DNA from 2 places in the Intrasporangium sp. Soil_C_50 genome. Region 1 is predicted to be linked to the other one. Evidence: riboswitches for the same ligand, from Rfam matches in the RefSeq annotation. Region 1 holds a riboswitch; the other holds the start of a gene.
What was found. A riboswitch is a leader RNA that binds a small molecule or an ion and turns the genes downstream of it on or off. The one in region 1 is predicted to bind cyclic di-AMP.
Positions count from the first base shown of each region.

Region 2: it holds a riboswitch for cyclic di-AMP, as region 1 does, so the genes downstream of both, AC3A5R_RS06530 (transglycosylase family protein) here and AC3A5R_RS16025 (C40 family peptidase) in region 1, are expected to answer to the same signal.

Region 1 covers NZ_JBDGKB010000008.1:16,681-22,001, reverse strand. Annotated here, with positions in the region: gene AC3A5R_RS16040 (MMPL family transporter) at 1-1,477, shown strand, start outside; tRNA gene AC3A5R_RS16035 (tRNA-Gly) at 1,548-1,621, opposite strand; gene AC3A5R_RS16030 (FBP domain-containing protein) at 1,727-2,224, opposite strand; cyclic di-AMP (ydaO/yuaA leader) riboswitch at 2,664-2,800, shown strand; gene AC3A5R_RS16025 (C40 family peptidase) at 2,804-3,391, shown strand; gene AC3A5R_RS16020 (hypothetical protein) at 3,428-4,438, opposite strand; gene AC3A5R_RS16015 (cytochrome b N-terminal domain-containing protein) at 4,435-5,067, opposite strand; gene AC3A5R_RS16010 (hypothetical protein) at 5,064-5,303, opposite strand.
Region 2 covers NZ_JBDGKB010000001.1:1,381,260-1,386,580, reverse strand. Annotated here, with positions in the region: gene AC3A5R_RS06540 (CBS domain-containing protein) at 1-62, shown strand, start outside; gene AC3A5R_RS06535 (serine/threonine-protein kinase) at 149-1,966, shown strand; cyclic di-AMP (ydaO/yuaA leader) riboswitch at 2,278-2,481, shown strand; gene AC3A5R_RS06530 (transglycosylase family protein) at 2,487-3,149, shown strand; tRNA gene AC3A5R_RS06525 (tRNA-Thr) at 3,303-3,375, shown strand; gene AC3A5R_RS06520 (DUF5994 family protein) at 3,450-3,935, opposite strand; gene AC3A5R_RS06515 (hypothetical protein) at 4,355-4,801, shown strand.

The DNA.
Region 1 (5,321 bases):
ACTCGCCATCGACTACGGCCTGCTCATGGTCGGGCGCTTCCGGGAGGAGCTCGCCGCCGGCCACGACCGGTTCGCCGCGACGCGTCGCACCGTATCCACCGCCGGTCGGACCGTCACGGTGTCGGCCGCCACCGTGGCCGTGGCGCTGTCCGGCCTGCTGCTGTTCCCGCAGACCTTCCTGCGCTCCATGGGGATCGGCGGGATCGCGGCGGTGATCGTCGCCGCGGTGGCCGCCGTGGTCGTCCTGCCTGCCGTGCTCGCGATGCTCGGCAGCCGCGTCGACCGGTGGTCGCTGCGACGGTCGCACCGGGTCGAGCGCGGCACCGGGTTCTGGTCGCGCCTCGCCGAGCTCGTCATGCGGCGGCCGGTCGTCTTCCTCGCGTCGGGCCTCGCGGTCCTGGCAGTGCTGGCGGCGCCCTTCCTCGGGGTGCGTTTCGGCGGCGTCGACGAGCGCGTGCTGCCCGCCGACGCCGAGACGCGCCAGGTGAGCCAGGTTCTCGCGCGGGACTTCGGCGTCACGACGACCGACCCGGTGGTGGTCGCGGCGACGCTCGACGCGCCCGTCGCGTCCGCCCAGGGGCAGGCCGTCCTCGGCCGGTACCTGGCCGACCTGCGCCGCCTCGACGGCGTCACCGGAGCGCAGGTCGTCGGCGCCGACGGCGACCTCGCCGCAGTGTCGGTCACCTATCGGGGTGAGTCGCTGGACCAGCAGGCCAAGGACGTCGTGGCCGGGGTCCGCGGGCTGCACACCGACGGCGTCCGGCAGGCCCTCGTCACCGGCCCGACCGCGCAGCTCATCGACCGGCTCGACTCCATCGGGGCCACGCTGCCGCTCATGGGCCTCGTCGTCGCCGGCGCGACGTTCCTGCTGCTCTTCCTCGCCTTCGGCTCGCTGCTCATGCCGCTCAAGGCGATCCTGCTCAACCTCGCGACGCTCGCGGCGACCCTCGGTGTCGTCACGTGGGTCTTCCAGGAGGGCCATCTGTCCTCGTGGCTCGGCTTCGAGTCCACGGGGTTCGTCGAGGCCACCCAGCCGATCCTCGTCATGACGCTCGTCTTCGGGCTGTCGATGGACTACGAGGTCTTCCTCCTGTCGCGGATCCGCGAGCAGTACGACCGGACCGGAGACAACCGTGCCGCCGTCGCCACGGGCATGCAGCGCACCGGCCGGATTATCACGTCCGCAGCCCTGCTCATCCTCGTCGTGATCGGCTTCTTCTCCGCGTCGTCGATCAGCTTCATCAAGCTCATCGGCGTCGCGATGATCGTCGCCATCGTCCTCGACGCGCTGCTCGTGCGCATGGTCGTCGTGCCGGCGACGATGCGCCTCCTCGGCGCCGCGAACTGGTGGCTGCCCGGCCCGCTGGCGCGCGTCTACGCCCGGTTCGGGATCCGCGAGGAGGGCGACGCCGCGGGCGAGCCCGACGCGACCGGGCCCGAGGCGACGCCGCGGCCCGACCCGGTTCCCGTGGGCTGACCCGACCCGACCGCCCCGGAAGCCGGGGACGCACGAAGGGCCCGGTCGCGAGACCGGGCCCTTCGTCTACTGGAGCAGGCGGCACGAATTGCACGTGCGTCTTCCTTCTGGAAGAAGGATGTTCTGCTACTGAACTACACCTGCGAGGCGTCGCCCACCGTAGCGGACGCTGCCTCGACCGTCCAACCCGCCGCGCCCTGACGCGCCGTGACGCGCCCTGACGCGCCGGGGGACGACGGGTCGTGGTGGTCAGCCGTGCCGGACGCGTCGCGCGAACGCCGCGGACCGCGTCCGCAGCTCCTCGACGCGTCGGTCGACGAGGGCCTGCGGGTCGAGCCCGCCCTCGAGCGCGTTCGGAAGGCGGCGCACGTGGGCCGAGCAGCTGAAGTCGGCGTGCACGAGCGTGCCGAGGCTGTTGCCGTCCCGTCCTGCGGCGCCGGCGCGGCGGGCGACGAACAGCGACACGTCACCCGTGGCGAAGACGTCCTCGCACCACGCGCACATGGCGCTGCGGCCGCCCTTCTTCTCGCTCGCGCGGAGCATGAAGCCGATCGGCTCGTCGTCGACGGGGACGACGACGTAGGCCCGCTGCGGGTTGCTGCGGTCGGTCCAGCCCAGGTAGTCGAGCGCGTCCCAGTGGTCGCTGGTCAACGACTCGAAACGGTTCGGCAACGGAGCCTGCTTCGCCTCGCGGCGCGAGCAGTTGACGAGCGATGTGCGGATCTCGTTCTCGGACAGTGGTTTCACGGTGGTTCCTTCATCGTGCATGCGCGGGCACGGCCGGATGACCCGGCCGGCCGGGTGGGGAGAGAGGTTCAGCGGTGGAACCGGTCCGCTGAGCAGGCCATGGCGGCCACCCACCTCTCCGCGGGCCTTCCCGCTCACGACGACACGACGCCCCGCATCCGCGTGCGGGGCGTCGTCCATGGTGCGTCGAACCGCTGCTGGAGTCCACCTGGTTTTCCGCCGGCGACGTTTTCCCACACGGACGCCGACTCGTCGTAAAGGCGACGAATCGGGCTGTCGTTCTGTCGACTTCGCACCGCTTTGGGCTGGCAACTGTTGACCAAGGTGGGGACCGGCCATTTTCCCGGCTCCGAGTGTCTGTCACCGTCGACTGGAGTTCATCGCCCGGGGTCTTCCCCGGGCGGCCCGCCGGGCGCCGAATCCTGTCCGCCGGTGGGGCAGTCGGGCAAGACCGCGGACAGGAACGGGGGACCCACATCCGGGCCGCACAGCCGGCCCTCGGGGTGAAGCCGCAGCAGCGGCCGGGCATCTTCCGTCCGAACCCGACAGCTCACCTCGTAGGCGTGGAAGGGATCCCCCATGTCCACCACCACCCCTGCACGTCGCATCTCCCTGTCCTCGCTCGCCCTCACGCCCCTGCTCGCCGGTGCCCTGCTCGTCGGGACCGGCGCGGCGCCACCGGCCTCGACGGCGGCCTCCCCCCCGGCCCCCCAGGTGGCCACGAGAGTGGTGGGCCCGAGGGCCGCGGCACCGTCCCCCGCCTCGGTCCGGACCGTCTCGGTCGCCTACGTCACCCCCGCCTCCATCGCCATCCCACGCGGTCTGCGAGCGGTTCGGATCGCCGCTGCCCAGCGCGGCAAGCCCTACCGGTGGGGCGGAGCCGGGCCACGCTCGTTCGACTGCTCCGGGCTCGTGTACTACGTGTACAAGAAGCGGTTGCACGTGCAGCTGCCACGCACCGCGAATGCTCAGCGGCTCAAGACGATTCGCATCGCCAAGTCGAGCGTCCGACCGGGCGACCTCATCTTCTTCATGTCCCACGGCCGGGCCTACCACGTCGGCATCTACGCCGGCCACGGCAGGATCTGGCACTCGCCGCGGCCGGGTCAGCGCGTCCAGCTCCAGAAGATCTGGACGTCGCAGTGGCGGGCTGGCCGCATTCGCTGATGAACGCTCGTCGGTCGACGTCCCCTCACCGACGCGTCAGCGGCGGCCGTCGACCGACGAGTACTTCGAGGCATCGCCGCCACGGCTGCGCCCGTACCAGTCGCGCCAGATGATCCGGTGTATCGGCACGAGCCGGGGGATGTCGCGCAGCCCGGGCAGGAACGGCAGGAGCACGAGCAGGAGCGAGAGCACCATCATCAGACCCCAGACGAGCGCGTCGGCGTTGTCGGAGGTGCTGAACGGCGGCACCTGGTACCAGAAGGTGTAGAGCCACAGCCAGGGCTGGCCGGGGTAGTTGCCGGTCTCGTTCATCATCCCCCACTGGTCGCCGCCGAGGCTCCGCGCTCGAGCCTGGTCCTCGAGGTAGGTGCCGTCGGCGAGGAGCAGCAGCCGGCGCGTCGGGTCGTTGCCGTAGAACGAGCCGTTGCTCACCATCTGCTCGAGCCCGCCGGCAGCGGCGACCTTCTGATAGGCGGTCGCGAGCGTCGGCACCGGTCCGTAGTTCCCGGCCGCCACCTGGGCCGGGTCGCCGTTGGGGGCGGCGCCGAGGGCGGTGGCGTAGGCGCTCGCCCACGCCGCGCGCTGCTCGTCGCCGGCCGTGCGCCAGCGACGGAGCGCGAGACTGAGGGTCGGGTCGCCCGTCACCGACTGGAGCGGCGTGATGACGAAGTCCTGTGCGGCGTCGACCGGGTTGGTGACGCCCGCCAGCTTCTGCAGCGGCAGCCCGAGCAGCGTCTGCCCGTCGGACGCCGTGTTGTACGGCGGCCCGTAGCCCGCCGTGGTGCTGTCGCCGGACAGCTCGGACGCGGCGGTGGCGACGACGTCGTTCGGCGCGCTCCGAGCCCAGTCCTGCAGGCTGATCGCGCGCTCGTCGGGAGACCCGAACGCGATCGCGAGCGCGATCGTCAGGACGATGACGCCGACCAGCGCGAGGACGAACTCCTTGACGAGGTCATAGCGGCGCGTCGGGAACGAGTGTGCGTCTGGCGTGCGGCGTCGGCCTCGGGGGGCGGCCCCGGCGGGTGGACGCGTCCTGGTTGTGGTCATGGCGCCGACACCTCCTCCGAGGACGGCTCGTCGAGCTCCTCCCCGAGCGGGGGCACGACGCCGTGGCGACGCACGAGGACGACGTGGACGACGGCGATGGCGCCCACGGCGAGGGGCAGGAGCGTCACGTGGAACAGGAGCATCTGCCCGGTGTCGAGGACGTTGAAGAAGGCTCCGACGCCCACGGAGTTGAGCCCGTCCTTGGCCTGGGTGCTGATCCACTGGCTGTCGAAGTTGCCTTGCACGAGGTAGCCGGTGAACGCGGTACCGATCGAGACGAGGAAGGCGACGACGCCGGTGATCCACGTCAGCGCGCGACCGCCGCGCCAGGCGGCCATCCAGAACTTGCCCCACAAATGGATGACCATGAAGAAGAAGAGCAGCTCGACCGACCACAGGTGCAGGCTGTTGACGAAGTGGCCCGTGGACGAGGTGTGCCACCAGTCGACCCCGCCGAGGGCGAGGAGGCAGCCGGTGGCGACGACGACGAACAGCGCGGCCAGGGTCAGCACGCCGAAGACGTAGATCCACGACGACACGTAGGCCGGCTGCCGGTCGGGCAGCGCCTGTCCGGGTGGCACGGTGTGCTCGATGCGGGTGCGCAGGCGCGCGGTCCAGGTGTCGCTCATGGCCGGACCTCGGTCCGGCTCTCCGGTTCGACGAGGGGGTCGACCCCCGGGTCGGCTCCCGGGTCGACTCCCGGCCCGCGGTCGGGCTCCGGGCGCGGTCTGGGGAAGGGGATGACGATGGCCGCCACGAAGACGACGACCATCAGCCCGATGATGATGGCGTTGGTGAGGGAGACGTGGACGACGCCCCAGTCGAGGTAGGTCCCGGCCCCGCTGTCCGATGCGAGCACCTGCATGGCGCGACTCCTTGGTTC
Region 2 (5,321 bases), on a different contig from region 1:
AGCACCGCCTGTCCGAGCTGCAGTCCGAGCGCGACCAGCTGCGCGACTACATCTCCGGCTGACGCGGTCCGGACAAAACGGACATCCGACCCGCGCCACGTCCCGGAGGTCGTGGGCCGCAGACCCTGCGGTCGCATACCGTAGGACCATGACTGCGTACGACCGGACCGAGCGGGTCGCCGCCCCACGGTCCGGCCCGCGGTCGGGTCCGCGCACCGGCGGCGTGCCCATCGGTGGCGCGCGCGACGGCTGGGACACCGGGCGCATCGGACGGTACCGGCTCGTCGAGGAGATCGGCGAGGGTGGCATGGGCGTCGTCCACCTCGCGCTCGACCCCCGAGGCCGCGCCGTCGCCATCAAGGTGCTGCGCGCGCACGTGGCCCACGACGCCGACGCGCGCCAGCGGCTCATGCGCGAGGTCGAGACGCTCTCGCGCATCCGCGATCCCCGGGTCGCGAGCGTCATCGACGCCGACGTCATGGGCCCGCGCCCCTACATCGTCACCCGGTACGTGCCCGGTCCCGCGCTCGACGAGATCGTCGAGGAGCACGGGCCGCTGCACCCCGGCGAGCTGCTCAGCCTCGCCCGCGGCGTGGCCGAGGCGATCCGCTCGATCCACGCGTGCGGCGTCGTCCACCGCGACATCAAGCCCGGCAACGTCCTCGTCGAGGACGGCGAGCCGGTCCTCATCGACTTCGGCATCGCCCATGTCCAGGACGACGTGCGGCACACCGTGGGCGGCCTCGTCATGGGCACGCCCGGCTACCTGTCGCCCGAGCTCGTCGAAGGGGCGGCGATCACCGACGCCACCGACTGGTGGGGCTGGGCCGCGACGATCACCTACGCCGCGTCGGGACGCCCGCCGTTCGGCCGGTCGCGGATGGACGCCGTCCTGAGCCGCGTGCGCGCCGGCGACGTCGACGTCGAGGGCGTCGACCCCCGTCTGGTGCCGCTGCTGCGCGCGTCCCTGTCGCCCGACCCGTCGCGGCGCCCGCACGCCGACGAGGTCATCGCCGCGCTGGAGCAGTACGCCGCCGGCCGGGCCGCCACGGTGCCGACGCCACACGCGTCCTCGTGGGACGCGCCCACCGACGTGCTCGGCGCCGCGGAAACGGCTGCTCCCGGCGCCACACAGGCCTTCCTGGACCGCGGCACCGCCGTGCTGCCCCCGGTCGCGCCGACCGCCGACGACGTCCGATGGGCGCCACCGCCGAGCGGTCCGCGCCGGAGTCCCGAGCCCGAGCCCGACCCGACGCCGTACGACGACGGCGCGGGCGCCACCGACCTCTACGACGAGCGCTGGGGTCGCGGTGCCGGCCTGGACGACTGGGACGACGAGTGGGCCGAGCCCGAGCCGGCGCCGCGCGAGGGCGACCCGCGCATCGGCATGGCCATGCGTACCGGTGTGCTCGGCGCCGCCGGCATCGCCTGGGTCGGCGCCCTCATGGCCTGGCCCGGGTACGCGGTCGTCGCGCTGGCGGTGTGGTCGATCCTCGCCCGTGCCACCGACCGGTCGGTGTCCGCACTCGTCTTCCGGCGCTACGCCCACGGCCGACGCGGCAGCGACATCCCGCTCGCCGTCATCACGAGCCCGTGGCACCTGCTCGTCGGGGCCATCGCCACCGCCGTGACGCTCGTGCTGCCGATCGCGGTGGCGCTGGCGGGCATCTTCGCGACGGCGTTGCTGCTCGCCGGGGCCACCGGGGCCGACCTCGTCCCCGGTTCGCCCTCGACGCTTGCGGTCGGCGGGATCGTCGGGCTGGCCATGCTGTGGTGGGGCCCGGGCGGGGTGTCGCTGCGGCGTGGGTCGCGCTCGATCGTGCGGCGTGCCGTGCCGGTCGGGACGGCGTCGCAGGTCGTGGCCATCACGCTCGTCGCGGCCGGCCTGGTCGTCGGGCTGGTTGCGGTCGACCACGGTGCCAGCCTCACGTGGCTGCCGTTCGGCGCCAACCCCCTCCCCCGCTGAGGGGCCACGGGGCGGTCGTCCAGCCGACACGCGGGGTCCGGCGGGACCCGTCTGCGGCATCCGGCTTGGTCAAGCCCGGATATCGAGAAGATCACGAAATCATCTCGGACCGGGTTGTGGATCGTTGATTCCTCACGTACCGTCGTGCCTCGGCGGCCCCGACTCTCGGGCCGGACGGGGTGGGTCCCGGGTACGTCCCGGGGTGTCCACGACCGGTGGCTGCCATGGTGTTCCGGCCTCCACACGGCACGCTGCACAACTTCACATGGACACCCAGCAATCCGGTCCCTGAGCGCGCCGAGCCTCGCCAGCCAGGGACATCGCCCACTCCAGTGGGCCGGGCGAGGACGGGGGACCCAGTGTGGTCAGTGAGTCGTGATGTCGAAGGCCGTCGGTACACCGACGGTCGAGTCCTCGTGCTCGGCTGACCTTGGGGTGAAGCCGCATCCGCGGCAGGGCACCTGACGTCCCCAACCCGACAGCTAACCCCGCAGGCGCCGCGTCAGGAAGGAATACCCCTATGCAGTACCTGTCCAAGCATGCTGCCGCCAAGCGGGTCTCGATGAAGCAGCGCCTCGCCGGGGTCGGCATCGCCGGCGCCGCCACCGTCGTCGGTGGCCTCACCACTGCCGGGTCGGCCAAGGCCGCGTCGGTGTGGGACTCGGTCGCCCAGTGCGAGTCGGGCGGCAACTGGAGCATCAACACCGGCAACGGCTACTACGGTGGCCTGCAGTTCTCGCAGAGCACGTGGGCCGGCTACGGCGGTCGCGCCTACGCCCCGCGCGCCGACCTCGCGAGCAAGGCCGAGCAGATCACCGTCGCCCAGAAGGTCCTCGCCTCGCAGGGCCCCGGGGCCTGGCCCGTCTGCTCGCGTCGTGCGGGCCTGACCAAGGCCAACGGGGGCGCCAACGCCGCTGCGTCGCGCTCGACGGTCCGCGCGCCGATCACGACCGCCAAGAAGGTCGTGAAGAAGAAGACGTACGCGACGAAGACGACGACCAAGAAGGTCAACAGCTACGTGGGAGCCGGCAAGCAGGTCTCGGTGCGCCGTGGCGACACGCTCGGGAGCATCGCCCAGCGCTACCACGTCTCCGGCGGGTGGAAGGCCCTGTACTCTGCCAACAAGGCACGGGTGCACAACCCGAACCTCATCTACGTCGGCCAGGTGCTGCGTCTTCCGTGACGCACCTCTGACCGAGCACGACCGGACGGCCTCGCGCGACCAACCCCTGGGTCCCGCGGGGCCGTCCTTCGTCTGCCGTGTGGGACGGGACGGTCGGCCTCCGTTACGCTGGCGCCCGACCGGACGGCAGCGGATCTGCCGCACGACCGGGCCGCTGGCGTGGCGCAACTGGCAGCGCACCTGTCTTGTAAACAGGTGGTTGGGGGTTCGAGTCCCCCCGCCAGCTCTCTCACCTGTATGACTCCGCTTGATGCTTGACGTTTCGGCTCTGGCCCATGCCTGACGGTGCTTCGGCTTGGTCTAGGAGTCCCGCGGATCTCGATGGGGTGTTGCCAGCCCGTCGGCAAGCTGGATCAGGCCGTTGCCGTGTGCAGCGCTGCCGCGTTCCACGGCCCGTCGCATCATCCAGTCGGCGTTGTGAGGCGAGGTTGCAGGAGGAACGACGAGGAGCTCCACCCTCCTCCCATCGACCATCACCAGCGTGACCTCGTGAGGTTCGTCGGAGAGTACCGACCCCATCCGTAGTGCGACTCCCGAACGAGGGATCGTTCGTCGAGTCGCCGTCCAGATGCTGGGGTCGTAGGCGATGCCCTCCACCCGGCCGCTCCGCCGGGCCCCGACGACCCTGGCCAGGTCGACGGCCTGGCTCTCCAGGTCGTCCGAGTAGGGCCACCATGCGCCGTCGAGGCAGGCCCGGGCCCGCTCCGGGATGGCCACGGGAAGGTACAGCCGAAGTGGGTGAACCAACGGGAGGCCGGACGCCTCGACGGGGTCTGTGCCGGTCATGCCAGACCGCCTTGAGCCGGACGATGTCCAGCGAGAGGAAGAACTGGCAACGACCAGAATGCCGTCGCCGAGGAAGTCCTTGTTTCTCCACAGTACGTCCTGCGTGAGGGCGGACCATGAGCTTCACCCGAAAGGGGAACTAGGATGGGATGAGTCTCGCACGCCGGAACCGTCCCGGGCCGCGAGGGAGTCGAGGTCCTACATGCCCGCCGACCCGCTCCGTGGCTCCCGGCCCGACGGCCCTTCCCTGTCAGCGTTGCTGGACGACCTCCACACTGCTCGCGGGGAGCTCGGAAGGCTGCGTGCCGGGCCGGCGTCGCCTGACCGCCTCGTGGCCGCCCACGCGTCGCTGCTGCAAGCCATGGAACATTACGCTTCAGCTCTCACCGCCCGTGGGTGGCCCACTCCTCGGGGGCTGCGTGACGGTCTGCGCCTGGAACGCGACATCGGCGGCCGCCGAAGCCATCCCCGCCCCTGAAAGGCTGCGCGAGATGATGCGGCGCCTCGTTGTCATCGACCTGTTCTCAGGTCCGGGCTGGCTCGACGCGTCGGAAATGCCCGAGCACGTCCAAGCCGGGGAAGCCGGTGCGTGGCTCCTCATTGAGCCGCGCAGCATTCGCGTCATGGACGGTGCGGCCGGCGACCTCCAACAGCTACGCGATGCTGTCCAAGGGGGTCCATCCCTCTACTGCCACACGTGGTACACGACAGGGGGGCCCGATCGTCCGACGGTCCACACGTTGGAGGTCGGCCAGGCAGACCTGTACGAGGAGGTCCTCATGACTATCGGGTTCCAGCTGGGGCAGCCCGACGGGATCGAGCTCCAGAAGGATGAGTCGGGCGTCTACTGGGGGTACTACGTCTGAGCTGTGAGGTCATCTGCGACCAGCAGCACGAGAGCCGGGAATCGGTGGCCGCGGTGCCGGAGCCCGCCTGCCCGCGCACATCCGCTCCAGTCCGCGAAGTACGGTGACCGCTTTGATGGTGAACGTTGCGCAGCGGCCGGTCGCTGCTCAGAATGCTCACGTCGCCGCCTGGAGCCGCACTGCTGGAGCACCCAGGCGGCGGCGCCACAACGAGCCATACCCCAGTTCGGGCCGTCCACCCACCGTCGTCCCGGCAGGCGCTTCTCGCTGCGAGAGGCGCCGGATCGGCCGTATCCCGCGCATGCTCGGTCGGGTATTTGTGTGGGTCTTCCCATCTCGTCCCGACGAGCGCATGATGGCCAGAGGTCCGTAGGGAGGGGTCGGACCAGTTGCGCTTGTGGAGATGGCTGTGGGAGGGCCAAGGGCGCGGCGATCTGTAGGTGCAGAACCCGGCGCCGTCGAACTCCGCGACCTCACCGAGCGAGGCCGGCCAGCAGGGGTGTACCCGAGGCCGGCCTCG